DNA from 2 places in the Methylobacterium sp. A49B genome. Region 1 is predicted to be linked to the other one. Evidence: riboswitches for the same ligand, from Rfam matches in the RefSeq annotation. Region 1 holds a riboswitch; the other holds the start of a gene.
The links. A riboswitch is a leader RNA that binds a small molecule or an ion and turns the genes downstream of it on or off. The one in region 1 is predicted to bind thiamine pyrophosphate.
Positions count from the first base shown of each region.

Region 2: it holds a riboswitch for thiamine pyrophosphate, as region 1 does, so the genes downstream of both, thiC (phosphomethylpyrimidine synthase ThiC) here and thiO (glycine oxidase ThiO) in region 1, are expected to answer to the same signal.

Region 1 covers NZ_JBKFBO010000117.1:348,339-352,424, reverse strand. Annotated here, with positions in the region: gene ACLBX9_RS22905 (thiamine phosphate synthase) at 1-139, opposite strand, end outside; gene thiG (thiazole synthase) at 136-939, opposite strand; gene thiS (sulfur carrier protein ThiS) at 942-1,154, opposite strand; gene thiO (glycine oxidase ThiO) at 1,151-2,374, opposite strand; TPP riboswitch at 2,439-2,567, opposite strand; gene ACLBX9_RS22885 (glycosyltransferase) at 3,130-4,086, shown strand, end outside.
Region 2 covers NZ_JBKFBO010000117.1:30,550-34,635, forward strand. Annotated here, with positions in the region: gene thiC (phosphomethylpyrimidine synthase ThiC) at 1-1,657, opposite strand, end outside; TPP riboswitch at 1,728-1,833, opposite strand; gene ACLBX9_RS21420 (alpha/beta hydrolase) at 1,932-2,762, shown strand; gene ACLBX9_RS21425 (restriction endonuclease) at 2,785-3,159, shown strand; gene ACLBX9_RS21430 (helix-turn-helix domain-containing protein) at 3,284-4,086, shown strand, end outside.

The DNA.
Region 1 (4,086 bases):
CAACCGCGTCCAGATCCTTGTCGCGGAACCAGATCCAGCGGCCGCCACCGTCCAGGATCGCCTGGACGGTCTCGGCGAGGGAACGCCCGCGGCCGTGCCGGTCCGTCACCGCCAGCAGCGACGACGGCAGAGCCCTCACGAGCCCACGAGGCCGAGTTGCGGACTCGATGGCTCGGCCCGGCCGCGCCTCGGAATCCGTCCGGCCAGATGCGCGTCGCGCCCAGCCTCCACGGCCCGGCCCATGGCGCGCGCCATGCGCACCGGGTCATCGGCCTTGGCGACCGCCGTGTTGATCAGGCAGGCGGAGGCGCCGAGTTCCATGGCGATCACCGCGTCCGAGGCGGTGCCGATCCCGGCATCGACCACGACCGGCACCTTGGCACGGCGACAGATCAGCTCGAGGTTGGCGGGGTTGGCCACACCCATCCCGGAGCCGATCAGCGAGCCCATCGGCATCACGGCAGCGCAGCCGAGATCCTCCAGGCGCTGGCAGACGATCGGATCGTCGTTGCAATAGGGCAGCACCACGAAGCCCTCGTCCACGAGGTGGCGGCAGGCCTCGATCAGCTCGGTCACGTCCGGATAGAGCGTCTCCCGGTCGCCGATGACCTCGACCTTGATCCAGTTGGTGTCGAGAGCCTCCCGGGCCAGCTCGGCGGTCATGATCGCGTCGCGTGCAGTCTCGCAGCCGGCGGTGTTGGGCAGGAAACGCTTGCCCTTGAGGATCTTCACCGTATCCGAGCCGTGGCCCTGGAGAGAAACCCGGCGAATCGAGGCCGTCACCACCTCGGCGCCGCTGGCCTGCACGGCATCGCGCATGATCGCCTGGGTGGGGTAGCCGGCGGTGCCGATGAACAGCCGGGACGACAGGTTCACGCCGGCGATGGTCAGGCTGCCCTCCCCGCTGTCGGGGTGCAGCGGCGTGACGGTTCGGTCCATTCTCAACCTCCCTGCATGGCGCGGACGATCTCGACGCGGTCGCCCTCCGCGATCGGCGTCTCGCCCCAGTCCCGGCGGCGCAGCACCCGACCGTTAAGCGCGATGGCGACGCCCTGCGGACTCTCGATCCCCGTCTCCTCCGCCTCCAGGCGGAACAGGGTGTCGACGGTGTCGGCCTCCCGCTCGCGGGGCTCGCCGTTGATGAAGAGCCTCATGCCGATTCCCTCAGAGGCTCGGCCCGTCCGAACCGTGCCCGTCCGAAGGGCCGGGCGATGGCCGGCAACGTGCCGTGCGTCACCAGCTCGGCGATGGCTTCGGCGGTGGCGGGGGCGAGCAGATAGCCGTTGCGATGGTGACCGGTGGCCACGACCAGGCCGGGGGCGAGTTCGTCGAGGATCGGCGCGTCGTCGTCCGAGGTGGGTCGGTAACCGCACCAGACCGCTTCGACCTCCATCTCCTCGATGCCGGGGAGGACACGCCGAGCCCCCTCCAGCAGCGCGTAGAGTCCACCCGCGGTCACGCCTGGCCGGAAGCCGCAATCCTCCACGGTTGCGCCGACGATGAGCTGGCCGTCGCTTTTCGGGGCCATGTGGACCTGCTCGGTCCAGACCATCCGGGCAAGCCCGCCCGTGCGCGCGGTGGTGCGGAGGGCGAGCGATTGTCCTTTCAGCGGTCGGACCGGCAGGGCGAGGCTCTCCGGCAACAGGCCTCCCTCTCCGCTCCAGGCGCCGGATGCCAGAATGACGGTGCCGGCCGCTATGCCGTGCTCGCCGGCACGGATGCCCGTTACGCGGCCCCCCGACCAGTCGAGACCGCTGACGGGCGTCCGCTCGGCGAGGAGCACGCCGGCCCGGCGACAGGCCTCGCCGAGGGCGGCCATGACCAACCGGGGATCGACCTGATGGTCCAGGTTGCAGTGGATCCCGGCGGTGACCGACGGGCGCAGGCCCGGCTCCAGCCGCCGGACCTCGCTGCCCGGGAGCCAAGTCGCTTCGAGCCCGGACCGCCTCTGGAGATCGTAGCGGAAGCGCAGGCGCTCGACCTCATCCCGGCCGATCGCCAGCACCAGGGTGCCGTCCGGACGATAGTCGATCGCCCCGCCCGACTCGGCCTCCAGGGCATCGCGGAAATCCGGCCAGAGCCGGAGCGACTCAAGGGCGAGCGGCAGCAGCGGGTCCGAGCCGGGCTCGTGCTCGGCGGCCGGCGCCAGCATGCCTGTGGCCGCAAGGCTCGCCCCCGCCCCGATCGTCTCCCGCTCAAGCACCGTCACGGTGCGTCCTGTCCGGGCGAGCCGCCACGCGATCGACAGCCCGATCAGCCCGCCGCCGACCAGGGCGATGTCGGTGCGGGCCGGCAGAGCAGCTGACGCACCGAAGCCGTCCGCGCTGCGGCGGCGGCCGATCGGTGAGTCGGGACGGTTCAGGGGCACTGGCATCTCCGCGGATTGCCGCCGCGGGGATCGGGCCGTGCGCTTCTGTGAGAAGCTGTGGCCTACCCTGCGGGCGGCCGCGGTCCAATCCCTACGCCGGTATGAGCCGGATCAGGTTCGAAGGATTTCCGCGCCGCAGGTCCTGACGGACGTGCCAGCGGTTTCTCAGCCCCTTGCCGGGGATCTCCCTGGAACGGGTACAGATGTGGTCGCCGGAAGGCTTGTGGTCAACCCCGTCCTTCGGGGCGCGACCAGTTGCGGCGGCATCCGTATCGCTGCCGTCACCAAAAAGCGCCGAGATGAGGACGCGATCGCGACGGCGACGGACAGGCTCAGAGCACGATGCGTCTCGCCCCAAAGCCCGACGTCGCGGGCGAGCGTGCGATCCGCGACGCGTTGCCGGCCCCGGAGGGCGAGGTCACGCCGGTGGCGTCGTGCAGAAGTCCATATTTACGTGCCAGCGGGCGAGCGCAGCGCATCCCAACACGGTTTTTGCGATCTCGATGCTCGATGGACCGTAGGCGAGCGCATGTGAAATCATCGATCAAGCAGTAAATTCTGAATAATAATTCTTTTACTGAGGTCTATATATGTAATTAGAGGCTTGTATATTGCTAATAATGGGATTCAACCGTTCAAAAATCAGAATTATTCTCCAAAATTTTCTCCATGTTCTCGGAGTTGATACGGCAATGGCTTTCCGTTCATGATGCGTCAGCTTGAATCAGCGCCCCGTTGAGCGCTCTTTTCTCAGGTCGGTCATGAAAGAATTCAGTGCAACGGTTTGTCTTTCGATGATCGTGAGGAATGAAGCGCCAGTTATAAAGCGTTGTCTCGACTCGGTAATCCCCTTTATCGATCACTGGATTATCGTCGATACGGGATCGACCGATGGAACACAGGAGAAGGTCCAAGCGGCGCTGGCTGGTCTGCCGGGCACGCTCGTGGAGCGGCCCTGGGTGGACTTCGCCTACAATCGGAACCAGGCGCTCACGTTGGCCCGGCCCCATGCCGACTACTCGCTGATCATCGACGCCGCCGCCGAACTCATCATCCCGGACGATTTCGTGCTTCCGAAACTGCAGGATGCTGGATACACTTTCCAAATCGTGGAAAATCGAGTTCAATACAGACGGATCCAGCTCGTAAGCAATAAATTGAACTGGTGTTATCGGGGTGTCATTCACGAGTTTCTGGAATGTTCCGGCAATCCGGAGACACCGGCGCTGCCGTTGTCCATGCGCTACGGCGACGACGGGGCGCGGCATCGCGACCGAGTGACCGAACTGCGCGACATTGCGGCGATGGAGAAGGCTCTATCGACCGAAGCAGATCCGTTCCTGATCTCACGCTATACGTTCTATTTGGCAAGATCGTACCGCAATACGGGCCAGCATTTCAAAGCTCTCGACCACTTCTTGCGGCGAGGCGAATTTGGATTCGACGAGGAAGAGGTTTACCTGAGTCTGCTCGAGGCCGTGTGTATCATGGAGAAGCTCGGCGCACCGGCCGAATCCGTTTTGAAGATGTATGATCGGATCATAGCAATCTGTCCGGACCGCGCTGAGGCGCGTTACAGTGCGAGTCGTTATCTGAGATCGCAAGGGAAGTTCGCGGCGGCACTGTCCTACGCGGAAGCGGGCATCGCTTTAGATGTGCCCGCTGAAGGTGTCAGCGTCGATACGTCCGTGTATAAATACGGTATGTTGCATGAATTG
Region 2 (4,086 bases), 320 kb from region 1:
GCAGCGTCTCGTCGTGGAAGCGCCGGGCCGTGTCCGGATCGAGGCCGAGGTTGAACTGGTCCTCCCAGCGGAAATCGAACCGGGCGCGGCTCAGCGCGTCGTCGCGGAGCTGCGCGGCCGGGTGCCCCTTGGCGAGATCGGCGGCGTGGGCGGCGATCTTGTAGGTGATGACGCCGGTCTTCACGTCGTCCCGGTCGGGCAGGCCGAGATGCTCCTTCGGCGTGACGTAGCAGAGCATCGCGGTGCCGAACCAGCCGATCATCGCGGCGCCGATGCCCGAGGTGATGTGGTCGTAGCCCGGAGCGATGTCGGTGGTCAGCGGGCCGAGGGTGTAGAACGGCGCCTCGCCGCACTCCTTCAGCTGCTTCTCCATGTTGACCTTGATCTTGTGCATCGGCACGTGGCCGGGGCCCTCGATCATCACCTGGCAGCCCTTGTCCCAGGCGATCTTGGTCAGTTCGCCCAGCGTCTCCAGCTCGCCGAATTGCGCGGCGTCGTTGGCATCGGCGATCGAGCCGGGGCGCAGGCCGTCGCCGAGCGAAAACGACACGTCGTAGGCCCGCATGATGTCGCAGATCTCGTCGAACCGCTCGTAGAGGAATGATTCCCGGTGCCCGGCGAGGCACCAGCGGGCCATGATCGAGCCGCCGCGCGAGACGATGCCGGTGACGCGCCGCGCGGTCAGCGGAACGTGCGCGAGCCGCACGCCGGCATGGATGGTGAAGTAGTCGATGCCCTGCTCGGCCTGCTCGATGAGGGTGTCCTTGAACACTTCCCAGTCGAGCTTGAGCGGGTCGCCGCCGACCTTCTCCAGGGCCTGGTAGATTGGCACCGTGCCGATCGGGACCGGGCTGTTGCGGATGATCCACGAGCGGATGTTGTGGATGTTGCGGCCGGTGGACAGGTCCATGACCGTGTCGGCGCCCCAGCGGATCGACCAGACCAGCTTTTCCACCTCTTCGGCCGCGGACGACGTCACCGCGGAGTTGCCGATGTTGGCGTTGATCTTGACCAGGAAGTTCCGGCCGATCGCCATCGGCTCCAGCTCGGTGTGGTTGATGTTGGCCGGAATGATCGCGCGGCCGCGGGCGATCTCCTCGCGGACGAAGTCGGGGGTGATGAACGGCGGCACCGACGCCCCGAAGCTCTGGCCGTCGGCGAGAGCCGCCTCCGCGCCCTCCAGCATCTGCTCGCGGCAGGCGTTCTCCCGGTGGGCGACGTAGATCATCTCCTCGGTGATGATCCCGGCGCGGGCGAACTCGTACTGCGTCACCATCTGGCCGGGGGCCGCCTTGCGGATGGTCCGCTCGGCGGGGCAGGGGGCCACGAGCTTGTCGCCGGCGAAGCCGTTGTCCTCGGGCTTCACCGCCCTGGGCTCGACAGACGCGTAGCCACGGCCCGCGAGCCAGGGCTCACGCACGCCCGGCAGACCGGCATTGAGGTCGATGCGCGCGTCGGTCTCGGTATAGGGGCCCGACGGGTCGTAGACCCGCACCGGCGCCTCCTTGGGATCGGAGAGGGCGATCTCGCGGTAGGGTACGCGGATATCCGGCCGGCCGGCCGGGCTCGCGTAGACCTTGCGCGATCCTGTGACCGGACCGGTGGTCACGGCCTCGGGGCTGCCTTTCACGTCCTTGGGGAGAACGGGTGCGTTCATCGTGGGCCTCTCCTCGTTCTGGAGCGGTCCGGTCCACGCGATGGGTGAGATGAGATCCGGCTGCACGCGTGCGACCGCAGGTTCCCGTCCCTCCGCCGGTATGAGCCGGATCAGGTTCAAGGGTCAGGGCAGCGTGCCCAATCTCAGCCCCCTGCGGGGCCCCCCTCGGAACGGTTCAAGATTCGGGCCCGGAGAAGCCTTTGTCAATGCGGGGCCCGGATCGTAGAGGAAAGATCCGATCCATCCGTCGCCCGGTCGCCGCCGCCTGCCCGATATGCGTCTCCTGATCGGCCTCGGCCTCGCGATCGGACTGGTCTACGGCGCGGCCCTGGCCGTACTGGCGCTCAACCAGCGCCGATTCCTCTACCCGGGCGCTTTTCGAGCGCCTGTGAATCTGCCCACGCCCGAGGGGGTCGCGGCGATCACCGTCGTCACAGAGGATCGGGAGCGGCTGCACGCCCTGTGGCGACCGCCGGCCCCGGGCTGCGCGGTCGTCGTCAGCTTCCACGGCAACGGCTCTTACCCCGAGCCGCACGCGGAACGCTTCGCCGCGGGCCCCTGGCGCGCGGGCGGCTGGGGCGTGCTGGCGCCGGCCTATCGCGGCTACCCCGGGTCGACCGGAATGCCCAGCGAGGACGGCCTGATCCGCGACGGCCTGGCCGCCGTCGCCGCCGCCGCGGAGCGCGCGCCGGGCTCGCCGATCCTGGTGCACGGTCATTCCCTGGGCGCTGCCGTCGCGATCGCGGTGGCCGAGCGCGTGCCCGCCATCGGCCTCTACCTGGAGGCGCCGTTCGACTCGATGACCCACGTGGTGCGGCTGCATGTCCCGCTGGTCCCGTCCTGGTTCCTGCGCGACACCTACCGCTCGGACCGGCGCATCCGCGCCGGAGCCGCCCCCGTCCTGATCATCCAGGGCCGCGATGATGGGATTGTCCCGGCCAAGCTCGCCCTGGCGCTGTCCCGGGCCGCGGGACCTCGGGCGCGGTTCGAAGTCATCCCGGGCGACCACGTCTCCATCCTGGGCGTCCGGGATCACGACGCCGAGGCGCTGTTCCGCGGCGGCTTGGACGCGGCCTGCACCGGGGCCGACGCGGCGGTGCGGTGACGATGGAACGAGGAGGAGGCGGATGGTCGGCCGGCGCGCCCGGCGCTGGAGCGCCGATGACCCCGAGACGCACGGCGCCGCGGCGCGGGTCGACCCGGTCTGTCCGCTCTGCGAGCGGCCGATCCCGCCCCGTGCGCGCTCCAGCCTCCATCACCTGACGCCGAAGCTGAAGGGCGGCACGCATCGCGGGACGGTCCGGCTGCACCAGATCTGCCATTCGGCGATCCATGCCCGCTACAGCGAGGCCGAGATCGCCAAGCGGCTCGCCGACGTGGAGGCCTTGCGGTCGGATCCTGAGATCGCCCGCTTCCTCGCCTGGGTTCGCGGGAAACCCAACGATTTTCACACCGCCACGCGCATGACCCGCGAGCGGCGCGGGGCCAAGCGCCGGACCTGATCGAAGACCCGGGATGGGCGGCACGCCCCTCAGATGCGCCTGCCCTGACGATTGCGCGACCGATCTTGAGCCGGTCCGGTGTGGCGCCTAGAGTCGCGGCCAGTTTTCGCCAGTCGACGCGTCGATGCGCTCTCTGATCTCGACCTCCGGCATTGCATCGCGCAAGAAGTTCGACGTCTGGCGCGATGTCTCGTACGAGCGGCTCGTCCCGAGCGAGGCGAGAAAAATCGGGGATTCGGTGTTCGAGGGGTCGCTTGAGGCGGCCGATATCGGCGGTCTTTTAATCACGCGATCGACGTTCGGGACCCTCCGGACCGAATTCACGCCGGGAAGCATTCGCCGGCACAGCAAGCAGCATACCCTGTCGGTCACGCTGCGACTCTCGGGCAGCGCCGCCACCGCGCAGCACGACCGCGCCCTGATCCAGAAGGTCGGCGACATGGTGGTGGTCGACCGCGCGCAGCCGGCCGTCCTGGAATACCCCGTGCCGACCCAGTCCCTTCTGATTGAGGTTCCGCGCGCCCGGCTGGAAGGCGCGCTCGGCTCGGCGCGCAACTACACGGTCCTCGCCTTCGGCGCCGATCGCCCGAGCACGGCCTTGGTCAGCACCTTCTTCACCGAACTGGTCCGCACGCACGAGGGACTCCTGCCGGCTACGGCGGCGCGCATGGCCTCGATCGGCGTCGATCTCATCGTGGCAAGCATCGCCGACGGTCTGGCCCGCGACGTTCCGAAATCGCTGCACGGCACCGTCATCGTCCAGCGGGCCAAGGCCTATGTCGAGGCCAACCTCTTCGATCCGGCGCTGGACCCACCGCAGCTCGCGGCCGCGCTGGGCATCTCGCTCCGGTGGCTGCAGGAGCTGTTCCAGGAGCGCGGCCAGCACGTCGCCGACTGGATCTGGCAGCGGCGTCTCGAAACCGCCGC